3 regions of the Paenibacillus sp. 1-8 genome follow, and region 2 is predicted to be linked to each of the others. Evidence: predicted binding sites of a transcription regulator. Region 2 holds the regulator's gene; each other region holds the start of a gene.
The links. The regulator Rex, encoded in region 2, represses fermentation and respiration genes when NADH is low (regulators of the CRP and FNR family bind a similar motif). The targets are predictions, from matches to a motif close to TTGTGAAATATTTCACAA.
Positions count from the first base shown of each region.

Region 1: the regulator Rex is predicted to act here: its motif matches at 2,883-2,900, upstream of AC0WRU_RS21015 (cytochrome ubiquinol oxidase subunit I).
Region 3: the regulator Rex is predicted to act here: its motif matches at 3,619-3,636, upstream of AC0WRU_RS04215 (DoxX family membrane protein).

Region 1 covers NZ_CM149995.1:4,540,914-4,548,436, forward strand. The annotation lists gene cydD (thiol reductant ABC exporter subunit CydD) at 1-403, opposite strand, end outside; gene cydB (cytochrome d ubiquinol oxidase subunit II) at 403-1,416, opposite strand; gene AC0WRU_RS21015 (cytochrome ubiquinol oxidase subunit I) at 1,403-2,809, opposite strand; gene AC0WRU_RS21020 (response regulator) at 3,216-4,784, opposite strand; gene AC0WRU_RS21025 (sensor histidine kinase) at 4,777-6,567, opposite strand; gene def (peptide deformylase) at 6,731-7,312, opposite strand.
Region 2 covers NZ_CM149995.1:3,055,403-3,062,925, reverse strand. The annotation lists gene AC0WRU_RS13765 (tetratricopeptide repeat protein) at 1-173, shown strand, start outside; gene dinG (ATP-dependent DNA helicase DinG) at 331-3,198, shown strand; gene AC0WRU_RS13755 (redox-sensing transcriptional repressor Rex) at 3,244-3,897, shown strand; gene AC0WRU_RS13750 (amidohydrolase) at 3,884-5,185, shown strand; gene AC0WRU_RS13745 (cell wall elongation regulator TseB-like domain-containing protein) at 5,223-5,747, shown strand; gene AC0WRU_RS13740 ((S)-acetoin forming diacetyl reductase) at 6,400-7,182, shown strand.
Region 3 covers NZ_CM149995.1:905,114-912,636, reverse strand. The annotation lists gene AC0WRU_RS04235 (amino acid ABC transporter substrate-binding protein/permease) at 1-314, opposite strand, end outside; gene AC0WRU_RS04230 (inorganic phosphate transporter) at 587-1,576, opposite strand; gene AC0WRU_RS04225 (DUF47 domain-containing protein) at 1,591-2,205, opposite strand; gene AC0WRU_RS04220 (DUF3048 domain-containing protein) at 2,398-3,498, opposite strand; gene AC0WRU_RS04215 (DoxX family membrane protein) at 3,741-4,259, shown strand; gene AC0WRU_RS04210 (hypothetical protein) at 4,552-5,478, shown strand; gene AC0WRU_RS04205 (dioxygenase family protein) at 5,578-6,369, opposite strand; gene AC0WRU_RS04200 (alpha/beta hydrolase) at 6,462-7,286, opposite strand.

The DNA of each region.
Region 1 (7,523 bases), 1.5 Mb from region 2:
TCATACGCGGAATGGACAACTCCAAATACGTGCGAAAACGATCCACTCCATCCAGCGCCAACGTCACCAGCTTCCCGCTACCTTCCTTGGCAGCAAAAACAGGCCCTCGCTCGAACAAACGAGCAAGCAGACGCTCCCGCAAGGAAGCGCCTGATACTTCGGCAAAACGGCCTGCTGTCCGGCGTTGCAGCCAGATCATCGTATGCCTCGCAGCAAAAGCCGCGAAAAACAAGGCCAGTGGCGGCCAAGCCATCACCAGCGGATTTTGTTCAAATAAAATCGTAACAGCCTTTGCCAAAAAAATCGCTTGCGCAATCACAGCGGCCCCCTGGGCCAGGGAAAGGGCGGCCAGCAGCAGCATTACCGGCCGAATGCCCTTTAATCCAAACCATGCTTTATCCATTAGTATTCCAAATGATCCTTTTCACTGAGACGCTTATGGAAAACAAAGTAGCTCCACGCCTGATAAGCCAGCACAAAGGGTAAAAGCGTTGCTGCAACAATCGTCATGGCTTTCAGTGTGTAATGACTGGAGCTTGCATTATATATCGTCAAATCAAATGCACTGTTGATCGAGCTCACCATAAATCTCGGGAACAAGCCGATGAACAACGAAACGAATGTCAGCAAAATGATAGCCCCCGTCATCCCGAAGGCCCAGCCTTCGCGGCGCTGCTTCAGGAAATACCATGCCAGCACATAGGCGACGATCCCCACTGCAACTGCGGCATACATATAAGGGCCACGACGTGCGAATACATCTGTTGCAAAATAAGTACATACCACCATACCAGCCAGCAAAATACCTAATATCGGAAGGAATTTAGACGCAACCACACGGGCACGATCCCGCACTTCTCCAATCGTCCGCAGGGAAATAAACGTCAGCCCATGCATCAGGCACATCCCCACCACGGTCAGTCCAATCCATACCGTATATCCGTTAAACACATCGGAGAATCCGGCTTTCAAGTCCATGTTTTGCTGAATAGGTACACCCTTTACCAAAGCCGCAAAAGCCATACCGAACAGCATCGGCGGCAGAAAGCTGCCAATCAGAATGCAGGCATCCCACGTCCCTGTCCACCATTTTCCTTCTGCCTTGCCCCGGAACTCAAAGGAGACTCCGCGTAAGATCAAGCCTAGCAAAATAAACACAAATACCAGATAATATCCGCTGAACATGGTCGCATAAAAATGTGGGAAAGCGGCAAACATCGCACCCGCTGCTGTGATCAGCCATACTTCATTCGCATCCCAGAATGGACCAATCGTATTGATCATCAAGCGTTTTTGCTGGTCATTACGCGGTACCAATCCTGTAGCCATCCCCACGCCAAAATCAAAACCCTCCAGAAAAAAGAAGCCGGTGAACAATACAGCGATCAATAAGAACCATAAATCATTTAGCGACAATGGTGTCACCCCCTTGAGCAAATGGGTCATGAATGACCGTTTGCTGATGTGTCTCGATATCCGGACCTTTGCGAGCCGTACGGAAAAACAGGAACGCCAGCACACCCGTTAAAATTAAATACAATGTGGTAAATGAAATGAACGAGAACAGCACTTCTCCTGCCACAACAGTAGGCGAAACAGAATCTTTGGTTTGAAGCAAACCAAATACAGTCCACGGTTGGCGACCTATTTCAGTCATGATCCAACCTGCAGTATTCCCAATGAATGGAAGAGATATCCCCCATATCATGAGACGGAAGAACCAGCGATGCGAGCCCTCCAACTTTTTACGGAAAGTCAGGTAAGCTCCGTATAAAGCGAGTGCAATCATGGCACATCCCGCCGCAATCATAATGCGGAAGCTCCAGAACGTAGTACGTACTGGCGGGATATAATCGCCTGGACCATAGGTTTTTTCATATTCTGCCTGAAGCTCATTCATACCAGGCACAGAGCCGGAAAATTTACTATAGGATAGAAAACTCAGGGCAAAAGGAACTTTAATCTCAAAGGTATTTTCCTTCTTTTCAGGATCAATACGTGCGATAACCGTCCAAGGGGCCGGATCACCGCTGTTTTCCCACAAAGCTTCACTGGCAGCCATCTTCATTGGCTGTGTTTTCACCAAATATTGAGCCTGTCCATGACCAAACAAAGGAATAGCAATGGCACTGATTAATGCAACAATAATACTTAATTTAAAAGAAGGCTTGAAAAAATCCAGATTCTTTTTGTGCATCAGCTTCCATGCACTAATACCCGCGATGAGAAATGCCCCCGTCGCAAAAGCAGCAAACAGTGTGTGAGGAAACTCCCACAACAGTTGTTCGTTCGTCAACAGAGCGGCAAAATCTTTCATTTCTGCGCGACCATTTTGAATCTCATATCCTACTGGACGCTGCATGAATGAATTGGCTGCCAAGATCCACAAAGCAGACAGCATCGTACCGATGGATACCAGCCACATACAGATTAAATGGACTGCTTTGGACAGACGTTCCCAGCCGAATACCCACAATCCGATAAAGGTTGATTCCAGGAAAAAGGCAAGCAGTGCCTCAATCGCCAGCGGCGTACCGAACACATCACCGACAAACCGGGAAAAGTCCGACCAGTTCATCCCGAACTGAAACTCTTGCAAAATCCCGGTGACGACGCCCACTGCAAAGTTAATCAGCAGAAACGTTCCCCAGAATTGAGCCATTTTTTTGTACAAATCATTTTTCTTGATAACATACATAGTCTCCATAATTGCCACCAACAACGACAATCCAATGGAGATCGGCACATAAACAAAGTGAAGAATCGTTGTGGTTGCAAACTGCAACCGTGCCAAATCCAATACGTCCATGATGTTGCTCCTCCCTCTGCACTTCTCTTAACAATGAGTTATAATAATTGGGCTCTGAAGCCTTCTTTTATCCTTGTGATAGTATTCACATTATTACATATGGAACGATCACTTTTTAGGAATAGCCCCCTCAGGCATCTTCACTACGGGATCTCATGATCCAGCTTCAGAATATCATCATTATATAGAATTGCTTTGAATGAAATAGAATCGAAAGTGTGAACATCGTGTCAAAACTGTGTCGTAACGATGGCTAATTTATGAAAACAACTCAAATCTTCTAGTTAGTGTGACATTTGCGATTGATCTATCCAAATTTTTTCATAAAAAAAGGCTCTCTTTGTTCGGAGACTTTTGCTCCGACATCTGTAAGAGAGACTTCATCAATTTAATCTATGGGAGCCCATCAACTGCCCTCCGTCCCTCCGTTCTTCTGAACCCGATTACGGTAGGAGGAAGGCGACATCCCCGCATATTTTTTGAATTTTCCATGAAAATAATCGGCGTTGGCATATCCGACACGTCCTGCCACCTGATGCACCCTGATTCCCTGTGCAAGCAGTTCCCTCGCCCGCTCGATCCTCACCTTGTCCAGGTAAGCGTTAAAGGCTTCGCCTGTATGACTTTTGAACAATTTGCCCAAATAGCCGCTGTTGTAATTAAACATATCCGCCAACAGCTCCAAGCGCAGGTTCTCATCATAATGGCTGTGAATGAAATCAATCAATTGTTTCATGATCGTTTCTTTACCGCCCGAATCGGTCTGACCAATCCATTGCAGCACATGCTCCAGCGACCGATCCACCAGCTCACCCAAGGTTGAATAAGCATATACATCCGTAATCAAGCGCGAATGCTCCTCCAGCACGGTCCGGCTCTGCTCCTGTCCGGCCGCATACTTGTTCAGCGCCAAGGTAAATATCTGTGCAAACGCCGCCTTGATTGCAGCTTCTGTACGATAGATCTGAGGAAATTGGACCTCCATTTCCTTCAATACACGTATTGCAGCTTCACGATTCGCCATATCCAGTGCGTAGTATAGCTTTTCTGCATAACGCATAGGGTCCGAGGTTTTATCAGTCGTTTCGCACATTCCCTCGTCCGAGGTCTCCAAATCATACAGGTCACGGGTAAGCATCACCCTTTCCGCACGGAACAGGAAAGTACGCTCCAGTAGACGCAGCGCCTGCTCAAAAGAGTTTGGAATATCATGTAGTCTGCCCACCGGATCACCAGCAGCTACGTATATTTCCGTTGTCCACGGCTTTAATGCCTGTCGCCAGGAAGCCAGCAGCCGAACAGCATTTTCTTCTGTTTCCACCGTGGCGGGAAGCAGCAAGCCTGTATATATTCCGGCCTCGAATATAATCCCCCTGCCCTGCTCCTCGCACATTTCCGTTAGCTGCAGCTTTGCTGCTGACTGCCGAGCTTGCCGATCCCAGTCGGGTATCCGCAGATCCAGCAGTACGACCTGATAGCTTCCCCAATCCAAAGCGGGTGGCGCTGGATACTGGTCAGGATGTTCAGGAAACAGCAGGGTTTCGATCCAATCGCGCTCATGGGGAGTCGGGCTCCCCCACTTGCCGTCTTCTTTTTCACTCTCAATGCTTCGCCGTACCCGTTTCAGCTCTGTCGTCATTTCTTCTTCGTCCACAGGCTTCAATAAATAACCATCCACGCCAAAGCCCATCGCCTGCCGTGCATAATCAAAGTCCGCATATCCGCTTAAAATGAGAAAATGAAACGGCTCGCCGTTCATTTCGCGTATGCTCCGTATGACCTCCAGCCCACTCATCCCCGGCATCCGTATATCGACAATGACCAGCTCCGGCCGATGCTCCTTAAATTTATCCAATGCCTCGCGCCCGTTCCCTGCGGTATCTACAATATGGAAGCCGCAGTCATTCCAATCAATAATGGAGGTCAATCCTTCACGAATCGCAGGCTCATCATCCACAATCATCGCTTTATACATTCGACTCCTCCTCCCTGGGTATTGAAAAGGTTACGGTTGTTCCTGCCTGCGGTACGCTCTCAATGTGCAGACCATAACGTTCGCCATACATCAGCGTCAGACGCTGGTGAACATTGCGCAGCCCGATACTGCTCCCTTCCGGCTCATCCGTGCCTGTTATGCGGTCCAGCAGACGGGACAACTGCTCGGTTTCCATGCCAATTCCATCGTCGGCCACTCTTATTTGCAGCTCTCGTAGCTCCATCGAAATATCGACTTTCACAGTAACCGGTTCTTCCTTGTTTTCAAGGCCATGAATAACTGCGTTCTCCACCAGCGGCTGTATAATTAATGGAGGAATGGACATCTCCTCAGCGCTTTCTTCCAAATTCACTTCATAGATCAAACGATTTCCAAACCGGAACTGCTGAATTTGTAAATAGGATCGCACCATATCCAGTTCCTGACGCACTGTCGTTTTACCGCTTCCAATCTCCAAATTCCGCCGCATCAGTCGGCCAAGCAAACGTACCGTTGTTGCAATCTCCGCTTCCCCGTTCAGATGCGCCTTCATTCGGATAGACTCCAGCGCATTGAACAGGAAGTGCGGGTTAATCTGGCTTGCCATCATTTTCAGCTTGATATCCTTTTGTGCCATTTCGAGCCTGTTATTTTTCTCACTCGCTTCATAAACCTGCCCCATTAACTGGCGGATGCTAGCGACCATATAGTTGAAGCGGCGGGACAAATCCCCGATTTCGTCCATTCCCTCCACGCTCGACACGACATGGAAATCCCCCGCAGCCACCTTACCCAACTCATGGCTCAATCGCTGTAGCCGTTTGGTGATCAGCCAGGAAATCATCGTAATCAGAATCAAAGCCATGACCAGCACCGCAAGAACACACAATGCGCCGATCAAGCTGATCCGGTTCGCTCCCTGTACAATATGTTCCGTCGAAAACACCGAGATAATCGTCAATCCGCTCACACTTGAGGCTGGCAGCAGCTCATCCACAATAATGTTCGAGGATTTCCCGTTTATTTTTGCTTCATATATTCCCTTACCCGCACCCTGAACATCAAAGCCCAAATGCAGATCCGCCAAGGTTTGACCCACGGACTGTGTATGGGTAGCCGCGACCACAATTCCGTTACGATCCACAATCAGCGTTTCAAACGGTTCCTTGCTGAGCATATTGTTCAGCTCCGTCTGACTCAGCGCAATCATCAGAACTCCCTTGGTGTTGTATTCCGGAAAGGGAATTTGCCGCACCAGACTCAGCCGGTTTACCGGGTTATCCTCCTTATCCTGAATATAAAACCAGTTAATCGCCGTCCCCTTCAAGGCCGTCTGGAACCACTTCTGCTGCTCAATACCAGAATCTACAGGGATAAATTCCAGATTATTGACAAGCGTCGGATTATACGAATAAAAACGAATGGAAGCAATTTCTCTATACTGCTGTACATACTCATTAAAGTCCTTGTATTGATGATACGCATTCATCAGCTCTACCATGCCCGAATAACGGCGGTTCGTCATCTCCCTCAGCCTTTTATCGAACATCAGCCCATTTGATATATCCGTGGGAACGCGCAATAAATTCGCAGTCTGGCTCTTGATCTTTTCCACATTGTTCACCGTTTGGGCAATTGCACTGCCCAAAGCCTGCTCCCGTAAATAAAAGGTGACACAGCCGCCCACCACCAGCACCGGGATCATGACAATCAGCACGTAGGAGAACAGCAGCTTATTTCGCATACGCATATTATTCATCAGATGCCGAACTCCACGAAACATGCCATCCCCCCGTTAGATAAGCGCTTACATTATTATGTATTCCTTAACTCACCGCATCACGATGTACATGATTCCAGTTTAAAGCTTCGCAACCTCTATATCTATATTTTTTTGCAAAATAAAAATGTGGCGAACAGAGTCACCACACTTTACGGATCATGAACTATTCACGCACAAAAGGTTCAATATGCACACCCTGCGGCAGCTTTTGAGGATCGTCCGGGTTAATATGGTCATAGAACATGATGCCGTCCAAATGGTCCATCTCATGCTGTACCACAATCGCTGCATAACCTTTGAAGGTCAGTATCTCCTGAGTCCCGTCCGGCAAATTGGCCTTAATGCGAATTTTTTCATAACGCGGGACATATCCGGGTATGTAACGATCCACTGACAAGCACCCCTCACCCTGCTCCAAATAAATCATGGACGTCGAGTGACTGACCAGCTTGGGATTAAACAGTGCATACTCTATCGTTTTGTCTCCATCCTGATAATAGACAGCACACATTCTTTTGTTCAGACCCACCTGGTTGGCGGATAGCCCCACACCCGGGCGCAGCTCATAGCGGGTGGCCAGCTCTTCATTTTGGCTATTTTTCAGATAATCCAGCATCCATTGCATCTGTTGAAGATCCTCTTCTCGCAGCGGCAAGTCTACCGGATCAACCTTCGTACGCAAAATCGTTTCCCCTTCACGTACGATATCCTTCGTGAGAAGCATCTCCATCGGTTGATTGCTCATTCATCAGCCTCGATTCATTAATAAATATACTCTCATGTGATCCTGCAAAATATGCGTAAAATCCCCGGTTTTACTGCAAGTTTTATCCCATAAATTATATCTATTCATGAAATGAATTGTCAAAATAAAGCCGCAGTGGAGTGTAAGCTAAACAATATGGCTTTTAAAAGTGAAATACACCTATAGGACTTATACTAAGGGACAAACCGTA
Region 2 (7,523 bases):
ATGCGCTGGGCTGTCTTATGGCGAAGCAGGCTGATGTAGAGGAGGCGCAAAAATGTTTTGCTCTCGCGCATCAGTTCGATCCTGCTTTGCCCGAGCCGTTGCACAATATGGAAGCCTGTTTGTCCGGTGTCGGAATGCTTCGGTACGACAGCTCCATGATGACATGGCTATAGTTGTCAGACACCGAGCGAGACGATGCATACCCACCTCCCCAGGCGGCGTGTGCATCGTCTTTTTTGGCTGTCTTAATTTCCAAACAGGCGATCTTCTGCTATGCTGTTATACAGAGTTATTATTTTTGTATGTGTCAAAAGAAAGGATTAAGCCCGAATGAAATTTGCGGTATTGGATTTTGAAACGACAGGCACCCAGTCCGCGGATGACATCATTCAAGTCGGACTTGCAATTATAGATCATGATAACAGCATTTCCCGTGTTTATGGTTCTTATGTGAACCCTGGCAGATCCATTCCGCCTTTTATTACCGGGTTGACCGGGATTACAGACGATGACGTCAAGGATGCTCCTGCGCTCGAAGAGATGATGATGGAGCTTGTGCCTATGCTGGACGATGTCGTGCTGGTCGGTCATAATGTGGCGTTTGATTTTAATTTTTTGCAAAACGCTTTGGACCGGTGCGGATACTTGCCGTTTACCGGCAGAATTTTGGATACGATGGATTTTCTGAAAATCATGTTTCCATCGCTATCTTCCTATCAGTTGGGTTTTGTTTCTTCTGAATTTGGGCTGGCACATGACCGACCTCATCAAGCAGACAGCGACGCGTTGGCTACGGCTGAGGTGTTTTTAAAATGTTTGGATGAGCTTCACGCGCTGCCTTTGATTACGATACAGCGGCTCAGTGATTTGTTCGCAGAGGAAGACAGTGACCTCGGATGGTTTTTGGACGGGGTGCGTGAAGACAAAGAGCATGATCCTATTCAGGATTTGGAGGGTCATCAGTTTTTTCGTCAGCTTGCACTGAAGGTGGAGGATTGGACGGAGCTAAATGTCCCTCGCAGAGAGGACGACCCCAATCCGCTGGCAGGTATTTCCTTTGAGGAATACATGGATGATGTGCGAGACAATTTACGTTCATCCTTGAGCCAATATGAGGAGCGCGAAGCGCAGACGCAAATGATTGAGGGCGTGAATCAGGCGCTGAGTGAAGACAAGCACCTGTTGATCGAGGCGGGTACGGGGACAGGCAAGTCCCTCGGTTATTTGCTTCCTTCGCTGTATCACAGTGTGAAAAATGGACAGCGAGTTATGGTAAGTACGCATACGATCAACCTGCAGGAGCAATTACGCGAGCGTGATATTCCGATGCTGATCAAGGTGATCCCGTTCCCGTTCCGGGCTGCCATTTTTAAGGGCCGGGGACATTATTTGTGTCTGCGTAAGTTTGAACATAAAATAAACAGAAGAGACTTCGCAACGCCGAAGGAAGATTTAATTACAGCCGCCCAGATGATCGTCTGGCTGACGTTGACGGAAACCGGCGATGATGAAGAACTCAATCTGAGCAATCGTGGCGGAGATTTTTGGGAAACGGTGGGCAGTGATTCCGAGTCCTGTCTTGGTCGTTCTTGTCCATGGTTCCGCAAATGCTTTTATCATCGTGCGCGCCATGAGGCGGGAATAGCCGATGTGGTCATTACGAATCATTCCAAGCTATTCACGGACGTAAAAGCAAGTCATCAGCTATTGCCGAGCTATGAGCATCTGGTCATTGATGAAGCACATCATCTGGAGGAAGTCGCTGGTAAGCACCTGGGCATGCATATGAAATATTTCACACTCGTGCATACGCTGACCCGGTTGTTCAAGGACAGCAAGAACGGACAATTGCCTTCGCTGCGTCAGCAGTTGGCAAAGTCGGGGCATGAGAAATCGACGGAATGGGCCTCTACCATCGACCAGTTGTATCCGCTCGTGCTGGAAATCAAGGAGACTTGGGATTTGCTGAGCGACAAGCTGTTTGGCATGCTGCCGGAGCGAAGTGATGCGACACCGGGTGAAACGGGGCAATTTTCTTCCCGTCTCAAGCCATCGGCCAAGCCTGCCAAGTGGGATCAGGCGGCTGCGCTGGAAAATCAGCTTTATGTAACGATGAGCGAAATTTTGCGCAAGGGCGACAAGCTGATGCTCGATGTGAAGGAAGAACATGACGATTATGCGGCTGACAGCCTCATTACGGATATTACGGGGCTGCTCAAGGATTTGGCAGGCATTAGGGAAAGCTTGCGCTTTTTTATGCGGCTGGATGATGAAACGACCGTATACTGGCTTGAAGCGAGCGGGCAATTCCGCAGCAAGTCGCTGCAATTTTATGCGGTGCCCGTCGATGTGAGCCGTCAGCTGAAAGAAATGTTTTTTGACAAAAAAAGAAGCATTATTCTGACGTCTGCTACCTTGTCGGTGGATAAGTCGTTTCAGTACATGACCGATCAGCTCGGCTTGCAGGAGGCCGCAGATCAAGGGCGGCTGATGACTACGCAGCTCCCGTCACCCTTTAACTACAGGGATCAGGTGTTGCTAGTCATTCCAAGGGATTTCCCGAGCGTGAAGGGCAGTGTAGGAGATGAGCATTTTGTAAATATGCTCGTCAGCTCGCTAGGCGCGACTGCTCAAGCGACGCGGGGGAGAATGCTCGTTCTCTTTACTTCCTACCGCATGCTCCGGCAGGTGTATGAGCCGCTTAAGGAGGCGTTGTCTTCCAGCGACATCACCGTGCTGGGGCAGGGCGTGGACAGTGGGAGCCGCAGCAAGCTGACCCGACGTTTTCAGGAGGCCAAAGCTTCCGTGTTGCTGGGAACCAGCAGCTTCTGGGAAGGCGTCGATATTCCGGGCAAAGCGCTGACGTGTCTGGCCATCGTGCGCTTGCCGTTCCAACCGCCCAATCACCCGCTGCTGGAGGCTAAAAGTGAGTTGCTCCAGCAGCAGAAGAAAAATCCTTTTATGAAGCTGTCTGTTCCACAGGCTGTCATTCGCTTCAAACAGGGATTTGGACGTTTGGTACGTACAGCGAGCGACCACGGGGTCGTTATCGTTTACGATACGCGTGTGATCGAATCCTATTACGGGAAGCACTTTTTGTACTCGTTACCGGGACCAAAAATGGAGCATATGCCGACGGAGCAAATGGTGCCCCGCATCGCCGAATGGCTCCAATCCGCCCCGGAGACAGAGGCATAACGGACGGACATCTAAACGTGTCCGTTACAATTAGGGGGAGCAAGTATGAAATCAGAAAAAATTTCAGAGGCTGTTGTACGGAGGTTACCCGTATATTTACGTTATCTGAATGCACTGCACAAACGGGAGGTGGCTACGGTATCTTCCCAGGAGCTGGGACAAAGACTGGATCTGAATCCTGCTCAAATTCGTAAGGATCTTGCGTATTTTGGAGATTTTGGCCGTAAGGGTGTCGGCTATGATGTTACTTATCTTATCGAGAAAATACGCCATATACTGAAAATCGACCAGCAAATTAACGTGGTATTGGTCGGAGCAGGTAATCTGGGGCAAGCCCTTTCGAATTATAATGCTTATTTAAAAGACAATATGAAAATTGTAGCGGTATTTGATGCTGTTCCAGATAAAGTTGGAACCAGGATCAATACGCTGGTCGTACAGCCGATGGATGAACTGGAGGTGACAGTGAAGGAACAAAACATTCGGATCGGGATTATTACCGTACCGGATTTTGAAGCACAGCATGTGGCTGACAGGCTCATTGAGAGCGGGATTGGAGCGATTTTGAACTTTGCACCCACGACTCTCAAGACACCGGCAAACATTCGGGTACATGCCACAGATTTTACAACGGATTTGTTAAGCCTCGCTTATTATTTAGAGAACGGAAAGGAAGATACACAACATGACAGCGAATAAATGGATGATTAAAAACGGCTCCTTTGCCGTGAACAGACCGGAAGCCGGGGTAATCCACGGCTATATGATCGTGGAGGATAGCCGCATCACCTACATTGGCGAGACTTTGCCAGCGGGTGAGGAAGAGACGAACGCGATTGACGGTAACGGGCTGCTGTTTTTACCTGGCCTGATGAATACACATGGTCATGCGGGGATGTCACTGCTACGTGGGTATGGGGACGATCTGGCTCTCCAAGTATGGCTACAGGAAAAAATGTGGCCGATGGAAGCCAAGTTTACGTCTACGGATGTGTACTGGGGTACGTCCTTGTCCGTGCTGGAAATGCTGAAAGGGGGTACAACGACCTTTTTGGACATGTACGTTGATATGGACGAGGTGGCTCGTGTAGCTGAAGAGTCCGGTATCCGTGCCAGTCTGATGCGTGGAGTGATTGGACTATGTTCGGAGGAAGAGCAGCGGATTAAGCTCGCTGAGGCTGTGAACTTTGCGCGTAACTGGCATGGCAAAGCAGACGGTCGCATTACGACCATGCTGGCTCCGCATGCGCCATATACGTGCATGCCTGCGCTTATCGAAAAATTCGTACAGGCAGCGCACGATCTGGATTTACCGTTGCATACGCATATGTCCGAAACGATTGCCGAAGTAGAGAAAAACGTACGCGATTACGGCTTGCGTCCAGTTGCACATTTGGATAAGCTCGGCTTTTTCTCCCGTCCTTCACTTGTTGCCCATGGCGTTTATTTGAATGACGAAGAAATAGCTTTGCTGGCTGAACGTGGTGTAGCGGTTTCGCATAATCCGGGCAGCAACTTGAAGCTCGCAAGTGGTGTGGCAAGAGTGCCTGACCTGCTGCGTGCAGGCGTTACTGTCTCTCTCGGAACAGATGGCCCCGCCAGTAACAATAACCTGGATATGTTTGAGGAAATGCGTCTGGCTGCACTCATTCACAAGGGAGTATCTGGCGACGCAACCGCAGTTTCTGCGGGTGAGGCGTTGCGTCTGGCAACGGAGTACGGAGCGAAGTCGATTGGCTTGAAAGAGGTAGGAGTGCTGGCAGCAGGCAACAAGGCAGACTTTATCGCGCTCGATCTGAATCAGGCGCATTTCCTGCCGCGTACGGATCTTATTTCCCATGCTGTATACTCTGCAAGCGCCAAAGACGTGGCTCATGTATGGGTAGACGGTCGTCAGGTTGTGAAAAACGGTGAGTGCCTGACTATGGATGAGGAACGTATCAAGTATGAGGCTCAAGCCGCCTTTGAAGGGCTGCTGTCGCGCTAATTCAGGTGTCACATCCCCTTAGAGAGGAAGCACAGGTTTGAAAAATAAGAAAAAATGGATAGCGGTGGCCGTTCTGGCCGTCATACTGATCCTGGTCAGCATTTTCTGGTATTATTCCTATGTTACTCAAGACCAGGTGACTGAGAGAAATGCCGCTATCGTAAAGGCCAAGCAATCGGGTGGACTCGTCAGCACGACGAAGACGTGGAAGTCTGTGTGGGATCAGGTAGATTGGGTAGTTCAAGGGGAAAATGCTCAGAACGAAAATATTATGGTGTGGGTCCCTTTTCAAAAAGTGGAGGGCCAACCGAATGTACCTGTCACAGATAATAGTGGTGTTCATACCGAGCTACTGAAAAACGGAGTCGACGAGCAAAAAATGACGGCGATGATTCAGCAGCAGCTTCCGGGTGCAGATATTGTGAGTCTTCAGCCGAGTGTGTTTAACGGTCAATATGTGTGGCAGCTGTTTTATGATGACGGCAGTCATCATTACTATACCTTTTATCGCTTCTCGGATGGGGGATCGGTGGGGATAAAGTATACTTTGCCCAATTACTAGAGTGATGTGAGGAGTGGCTGATGGTGGTTTGGGAGTGTTGGAGCATTAGAGCGCTGCGTGGTCCATTTAATCTTACGATCGCTCCGCTTCTTCAGATTCAAATGGCCCACTCCGCTGGCTGACCGCCATGGAGCCACTCCAAACACCATCTTTTTATCAAATGACTGTATTCCTGAAACGAATGTGCAGTTCGGATTGAATGTGAGACTAAACAGACGCAAATACGATTATTTTCGTATTTACGTCTGTTTATTTTTTTGTTTGAGTAGTGTTTATCATAGATGTACATAAAAACGGAGTAGGCGGAATGGTGCTGGTACAAGCGGTAGTGTTCGCCTTAAAAGCTTTCCGTAGGAAAGCTCGCTTCGGAAGCATCACCTCCCCGGATTTCTACCCATGTGTGCTCATTCAAGAAATCCGGGGGCAAAAGCGATGGGAAGCACCATCCGCCTGCGCAGTGGCTCTGCATGTATCTTTCAAGCTCAACTTATATCACTTGAATTTCCCTTAAACAGGTTAAATATGAAGTCTATTACATAGATCATAATAATTTTTTCCTTAAAATGGTTTAATTATAGGTGCAGACTAACGTAACCCATAATTTTGTGGCTATGTTATCATGACTACTTGTACAAAAAGGAGATTCATGGACATGGGAAAAGTGGATGGAAAAGTTGCATTAGTAACGGGTGGAGGTCAAGGGATTGGACGGGCTATTGCTTTACGCCTGAGCCAAGACGGCTTCGCAGTGGCGGTTGTAGATTTAAATGAAGAAACGGCGCAAAGTGTTGCTGGTGAGATTACAAAGGCAGGAGGGCGCTCGCTTGCCCTTAAAGTCGATGTTTCCAACCGGGATCAGGTTTTTACCGCTGTAAAGGAAGCATCTGAGAAGCTCGGTGGCTTTGATGTCATTGTAAATAATGCGGGGATTGCTCCCGCCAAGCTATTGGAGGATGTTACGCTGGCTGATTTTGACAAGCTGTTTCATATCAATGTGACCAGTGTACTTTGGGGCATTCAGGCAGTAGCCGCCAAGTTCAAGGAACTGGGCCATGGTGGTAAAATCATCAATGCCTCTTCTCAGGCAGGCCATGTTGGTAATGCCAATTTGGGCATTTACTCCGCTACCAAATTTGCAGTTCGTGCCCTAACACAAACCGCCGCTCAGGAATATGCCCAATATGGTATTACAGCAAACGCCTACTGTCCTGGCATTGTACAAACGCCAATGTGGAGCGGCATTGATAAAGAAATTACGGCATCCAAAGGCGAAGCTACAGGCGATGCAACCAAGGAATTCGGCAGCAAAATTGCCCTTGGCCGTCTGTCTACACCAGAAGACGTATCCGCCTTCGTTTCCTTCCTGGCAGGCCCCGATTCCGATTACATGACAGGACAATCCCCTCTGATCGACGGCGGGATGATGTTCCTTTAAAGCTTTAAAGGTTGTACTATGAGGTAATAATCAATCCTCTATATACAGTGTAAGGTTAGCTTACAGTATGAGATCTAATTGCTATACGAAAATCTTTGTTTACGCCTAAAAAAACTAAATAACAAAACAAAAAAGACGTAAATACGATAAATTTCGTATTTACGTCTTTTTTCACTGCCACTCCGCGAAGCTTGGCTGAAAGCCAGCTAAGCATCTTTACCTACCCAACTTCCCTCCTAAGGCAAATTCATCTTTATGGCTGTGCAGTAGCGGAGTGGAGGATTTGAATCTGAAGAAGCGATAGCGTTCGCCTTTGCCGCCGGATTTTCCCCATAAGAATC
Region 3 (7,523 bases), 2.2 Mb from region 2:
TCAGAAAAATCAAATTTTTGCTTACGTTCATCTGTAATACTCATGCCGGCAATGACGCCGTCTACTTGATTCGTTTCAAGGGCCTGCACTGCTGCATTAAAGCCAAGAGGCTTAATGGTATAGTCAAAATTCTGATCCTTGGCAATAGCGGCTAGCAGATCCATGTCGATTCCGACAAATTTACCATCAACATCTTCAAACTCAAAAGGCGCGAACGTTGTATCCGTGCCGATATCATATTTTGTTTTGTTTTCTGCATGTGCTACTACGCCGAAATTACCGGCCAGAGCAACCACAAAAAACAGACAAATCATGAGCGCTATTAGTTTTCCAGATTTTCGCATAAGTTCCTCCAGTCAGTTGAACGGTTCAAAGTTTTCTGTTTATTCTACAGGAGTTATCAAAAATTGACTACTTTGATGTCAGATATTTTTTTAAAAATGTTTCATGGATCTGTCTGGTTGGGTAAGGTTTAAAAGACCTGTTTTTGCCCCTGTAATGCCAATAAGCCCCTGCCGCAAAAAGCGGACGGAAGCTTATTGTGTATCCTATAGTGTGTACTTATTTTTCGAGAAATAATGATGAACTAAAAAAGAATTTTGAAAATCAAACCTGACAATAAAGCAGAAATCGGAATCGTAATGACCCAAGTAATGACAATGCGACCAGCCAGCGACCAACGCACAGCGGAAAAACGCTTCGCAGACCCAACACCCAAAATAGCCGAAGTAATGGCATGAGTGGTACTTACCGGTAAATGAAGCAGCGTGGCTGTGAAAATAACCGAAGCTCCGGAAATATCAGCAGCGAAGCCATTGATCGGCTCAATTTTAAAAATCTTGGTGCCCATCGTCTTGATGATCTTCCAGCCCCCAATGGACGTACCGAGCGCCATGGCTGTTGCGGCCGAAATTTTAACCCACATCGGCACTTCCAGATGATCCTGATAACCCGACGAAACGAGTGCAAACGTGATAATCCCCATTGCCTTCTGAGCATCATTCGTACCGTGCGTGAACGATTGAATCGCTGCCGTAATGACCTGCATCGTGCGAAAACCTTTGTTCACCGTATGCGGACTGCGACGAGCGAAGATGTATTTTAAAATCATCATTACGATATAACCGATTACAAAAGCAATCAGCGGGGAGAAAATAAGTCCCTCGACAATTCCGATGAAGCCACTCCAGTTCAATTTCTCCGATCCGGCACCTACATACACAGCCCCCGCCAGCGCACCAATCAATGCGTGGGAGGATGAGGAAGGAATACCGAACCACCATGTGAGCAGATTCCAGATAATCGCTGCGATCAGCGTCGCAATAACGATATCAATCCCGTTCGTAAGCTTGGTAGGGTCAGCGACACTTCCACCAATCGTCTTGGCAACCCCTGTAAACAATATAGCTCCGAGAAAGTTCATGACCGCAGCCATAATAATCGCACGACGCGGCGTCAACGCACGGGTAGATACCGAGGTTGCGATAGCGTTCGCCGTATCATGAAAACCGTTAATAAAATCAAATGCCAGAGCAAGAAAAATAACAATACCTAATACCAGTAAACTTGTATCCATGTAAAAGGACTCCCTTACGAGTTACGCATAATGATGGATTCCAGCATATTTGCAACATCCTCGCATGAATCCGTTGTCGTTTCTAGGCGTTCGTACAATTCTTTGCGTTTAATCAGTTCAATAGGATCAGTCACAGTTGCAAACAGGTTTTTGATGCAAATACGCAACAGCTCATCCCCCTGGTTTTCCAAATCATTCAGGCGAATGGTATATTCACGGATGGCCAGCAACTTTTTCTGTGAAAGCAAATGTACAGCCTTCTGAATTTCACAAGCCGACTGACGCAAAATATCAGCGAACTGCACAATATACTCGTCCGGCTCCGTAATGTTGTACATATAAAAACGAGAGGCCGTCGCTTCCAGACCGTCCAGCACATCATCCATGGTCGTTGTCAGTTCCATGATGTCGTCGCGTTCCAGCGGCGTAATGAAGGTCTTGTTCAGCTCAGTAATAATCGTGTGTGTGTAATCATCACACTTATTTTCATACTTCTTCATTTCATTAGTAAACAGAACCACATCTTGAAGATTTGAAGTATGTTGGGCAAAGTAATCGGCTGCTTGCACGATTGTATCTGCCATATTTTCCAACGTCTCGAAGAATATATCCTTTTTCTTCAATCTCATTAACGATTACCCCTTTACGAAAATATCCGCAACCTGTTTCGACTGCATTAGACAACCTTTGCTATCTTATCACACTCATCAATGTTTTTGTAAAGTTTGTAAAGGCAAATTTCACAATATTAAGTATACATTGCCCGACAAGGAAGTGCATTATCCGACAAATTATACCTTAAAAGGTGAATTTCGTATACTTTACTTTGCTTCTACACTTACATGCTCGTTCAACGAAACGTCCGCCGGAACCACATGTATATAGGATGTACCTGGTACTAACGGAATTTCAACTCCATTTTTCAAAAAACGAATCGCATCACCGGACGTATGCTGCCACTCAGCATGTATCAGCCGTCCCTGTTGAAACACCATGGCCTCTCCACTGCCATTCAGCTTAACGCTCAATCTGCCTACATCATCCAGCGTTTGGTGCCTGGTGCTCATCACAATGACATTGGCCGCAGAGAGCTGCTTGTTATTGTTTTGATCCACATGTGACTTTTCGTTCACAAAACGCTTATATTGCTGAGCAGACGGATCGTAGGTGTAAGATACCTTGTAGCTTTTAAGCAAAAAGCGGATTTGCAAAGATACTGCATCCTCGTCTCCCATGACCGAGGTTTCACCGGATCTAAGGTAGTTATATACCGGAACCACCGTCTGTCTGGCGTAGCCTTTGCTTTCGCTTCCTTGGCGAAGTCTGTTCACATCTGTGTACAGATTGTGTGGAGGACGGCGATCCTTGCTTCTCCAGAAGTAAGCCCCCCCATTCGAAATCTCATCCAGATGCTCCTTTCGCTGCTGCTGTAAAATCGCATAGGCATCTGTACTTCCCCCGGCGTGTATCGGCAATGCTCCATAAGTTTCACCCAGTTCAATCAGATACGGCCGGATGCTGCGGACCGGACCTATTTTCACATCTCCGCCATGACTTTGGAAAAAAGCTACCAAACGGGTAATCCCACCTTCCGCGAGAACCTCATATACCATGTCCGCCTCGCTAAGTCCCGCCTGAGGCCGTGCGGCTGGAGCGTTATTAATCATAATGGCGAGCGGTCGTTCCAGAACAGGCTGCTGCACCGGAAGACCCGTAAGCGGAGCTGTAAATGCAGGAATAGTCGGTTCCTTGGACGGCTCAAGCGCCTCCGGCTGTGTTTCTTGCTTAAGCGGTTGAGGTACGGGTTCTGATTCACCCGATTTGGACAAAGCAGAACAAGACATCATGGTCATACATAGCAAAACCGAGGTCATCACACGCAACCATCGTCTTCGATTGAAAATGGGCCTGGACAAGCTCATCCCTCCAGTTAGACATTTTTCTCATTATAAGCGTTATTTCCTGTTTCTGTCTCGATTGAAACACCTCAACTCTATAGAATACTTATCTGAAGACATTAAAATTTAAAAAATATTCAGACTTTGTGATTTTTATCACAAATAACTGTAACTGAACCTAATACAATAAGGGTGTAGCAGAGATGATCATCCCAAACCAAATGAATACAAACAACATTATAAGATACGAAAGAGGAGTGGTTTGAATGTTTAACAACTGGTTGCGTGAAAATAAAGTAGCAATGTGGCTGCTGACTATAGTACGGGTTTATCTGGGATATGAATGGATGACCCATGGACTTGAGAAGCTGACTGGCGGATTCGATGCAGGCGGATTTATCTCGGGGGCCATTGCTAAAACAGGCGGAGAACATCCCGCTGTACAAGGCTGGTGGGGATCGTTCCTTGAAGCCTTTGCCCTGCCAAATGTCGGTTTGTTCAACGTACTGATCCCACTGGGTGAATTCCTGGTCGGAGTTGGACTGCTTCTTGGTACACTGACTACATTAGCTGCCCTGATGGCAATGGTCATGAATTTCTCGTTCCTGTTCTCGGGTACGGTAAGCACGAATGCAATCTACCTGCTGTTTGAAATCTTCCTTGTCGTTGCTGGCGCAAACGCTGGACGGATTGGCTTGGATCGTTGGGTACTATCCTTCCTGCGTGGACTGTTTCGTAAAAATAAAGATACCTTTCCAGCGGATCCCGCTCGAAAAATAGCCTAAACTACCCAAAAAACAACCGTTACCCTCCGGGCTAATGGTTGTTTTTTTGTGCAGCAATACTGCTTTATTTTATATGTTTCGGCTTTGTACAGCTACGATGCTGCATCCTGGCTTATAATTTTCGTTCTTGTGCAGTTATGCCGCTGCCCCTCCTCCCGGTTTGAAATCTCCTCTTTATATCCGATTCATCATTTCCCCAAACGTTTACAAGTTGGATACAATCCGGAATGCTCACGATACATTCCCCCTATACACTACAGTTACACCAAAGAAAGCCATGGAGGGTTATATCATGAAAAAAATCACCAAAGCCTACCTCATGCTCGCGACAGTAACTTTCACAGTACAGACTATGGGACTGGGATATCCATCACAAGCCGAAGCAGCAGTATCGACTACAACAACGTCTCAATCGGAAAGTGTTCAAGGTATCTCCAAGAACTTCGAGCAACTGCTGCGTCAACCCGGCAAGCTACCTCAGGCATTCGCTTATTTGCAAAAACACATTCAATTCATTCCAGCCTCTCAAGTCACCATCATGACGCTTCATCTGGAAAATGCGCAAACCAAGCAATTGGATTCTTATTCACAAGCCTTATACCCAGCTTCTGTTCAGACCAAAATCAATACTATTTATAAACCCGGCGATTCGTTCACAAATGTAATTAGCCGCACCAAGGATACGAACCTGAAGAAATTACTGACCCAAACCAGAGATGCCGGATACAAACTGGAAACCGCAGAAGGTATGTATTATCCTGTCATAAACTATGAAAAATATAAAGTTTTCGGAAAGTACACCACGGCAGATATCCGCAGCTATATTGACATCATGACAGTGGAATCTGGACAGGCGTCTACCAAGGATGCCGCGCTGCATATCGGATATCAGCAGTTGTCTGGACGGGTGCTGGCACAGGAAGACTTTTTAAACAAATATCCACATTCCAACCGTACACTAGCTGTCAAAGAATTGCATGATCTGTACTATTTCTATACCTTCTACGGCACGAACAATACGCCATTATTCGATTACGATACCAAGAAGATTCATCCTAACGCCAAAAAAGGATATCAACTGGTAATTCAACGCAACAGTGGCTCAGCTAGTCCTTATGTACAAAAACTAAAAGCCTTCGTGGCACTGCTGGATCAAAACGGGGATAAACATACTGCACAGGTATCCGACTGGCTGAAAAAGAACGTACCCACTTCCTGATCAAGTTTTACAGGAACACACCCTACAGTAACTCCCGTTATATACACAAAAGAACTTCCTTCCCACTAGCCATGTGGATTCGGAAGTTCTTTTTCACATTTACGTATCACGTTCTTGCCCGAAAGCCCAACAATTGAGACTTAGTGAGCCCAGGACATAGGACTGAAAAAGCTTCTTCGCCGAGCGCTGGTCATCCGCAGCCCCCATCGCGTAAAACAGCGGTGAAAAATGCTCTATCCCATAAGAGGGAACCGCCTGTTTGGCATAAGGAGCCTTTTTGTCATATTGAAACAAATGACGCAAATTCCAGTCCTGAAGCTGCTGACCGATCCAGTCATCATATTGAACCGCCCAATCCGCAGGCTCATTCGTCTGCTTGAGTGTTCGCAAATTGTGGACCAACCCGCCGCTACCGATGATCAAAATGCCCTGTTCACGCAATGGTGCCAGCATCCGCCCAATCTCATACTGCTCCTGCGGAGCGCGCCTAGAATCAATGGAGAGCGGGACGACCGGGATGTCCGCATCAGGATATATATGCCGCAAAACCACCCATGCTCCATGATCCAGTCCCCGGTTCCGAACCGGCTGGTGGAACAGGTTATGCTGACTGAACAGATGCTCTATCTCCTCATACAGCTTCGGATCACCTGGTGCAGGGTAATCGAGTGTGTACATTTGTTCAGGAAAGCCATAGAAATCGTGCAACGCTGCATGCTGATCATCCGCGCCGATACATTGATCAGCACTATCCCAATGCGCGGAAAAAATGACTATTCCTTTGGGTCGGGGCAGGCTCGCGCCCAGCTCTGCAAGAAAGCTGGTGTATGCATTGTTTTCTAAAGCCAGTGTCGGTGAACCATGCGCAACAAAAATTGAGGGTAATGTCATCGCTGCCAACCTCCACACGCCAGTATAGTGTTACTCTTCCATTTTACTCCGGTGGAGGCGCAATTTCCAATACAATCCGTTACAACCTGAAATCAGATCATCCAGTGCTGCCAATCCCTCTGAATATTCTCCTGCTTATCCAGCCATTCCAGCGTCCGATCGATCAACCGTTGCCGTTCTTTACCGGAAGAGAAGGTGTGATCTCCCTGAAAAATAATTTCTTTGTCGCAACGTCCCTCTGGACGCATCCAAAATACCTTTTGAAACAGGAACGCATAGTCCACAGGAATGATATCATCCGAGGTTCCGTGAATAACGAGCACATCCCCGTTAAACTTGACGGCCTCCTGAAACGGCTGGAACTGGGCAAGTGATTCAAAATAAGCAGGTGTGAACTTGTAGCCCAAATAGTCGGCCTGACCGCTTTTCACGGACTCATCGTACACGCTTCGCTCCGTAATTTTAACAATGTCATTGAACGGGTAGCCGACCGCCGACCAAAGCACCAGATTTTGTACTCTCTTGTCCCGTACCGCTGTGAGAAGGGCGACCGCGCCACCCAGACTGTGACCGATCAGCGTCACCTTGGTCGGGTCGATGTCTGCACAATTCACGGCATAATCGAGCACGGTACGTGTCTGATTAATCATCGACTCCAGCCCTTGCTTGCCGTAGTCACCCGTGCTTTCCCCGCAACCGGCAAAATCAAAGCGCAGGACAAAATATCCCCCTTCCGCAAGCTCACGTGCAGTCTTTACGAATAACCGATCTATCCCAATACGATTGCCCACAAATCCGTGGCATATCACTACGAGCGGTACCCGTCTCTGACGGTCTCCTTCATTCGGATTGCTCGGATAATGAATCGTTGCGGCCAGCTCCTCATTTTCAAAGCGAATTCCAATTTGCCGTTCCATTATGATTGTCCCCCTGTTTCAAGCTTCACCGTCACCAAGCTGCTATGCTGCATGGGCACCCCTACCTTGCGAAGCTCCTTGTTATGATTAATGATTGATAATTAATGATTTTAAGCGAATATGTCAAACGTATCATTGTAACATGGATGCTCAGCAAAATATTCTTTTACTTTAATTCCGATAAGTTTAATGAGCTTTATAGTAAAGTCAGTCTATCATTGCCCTGCTTCCTTGTCA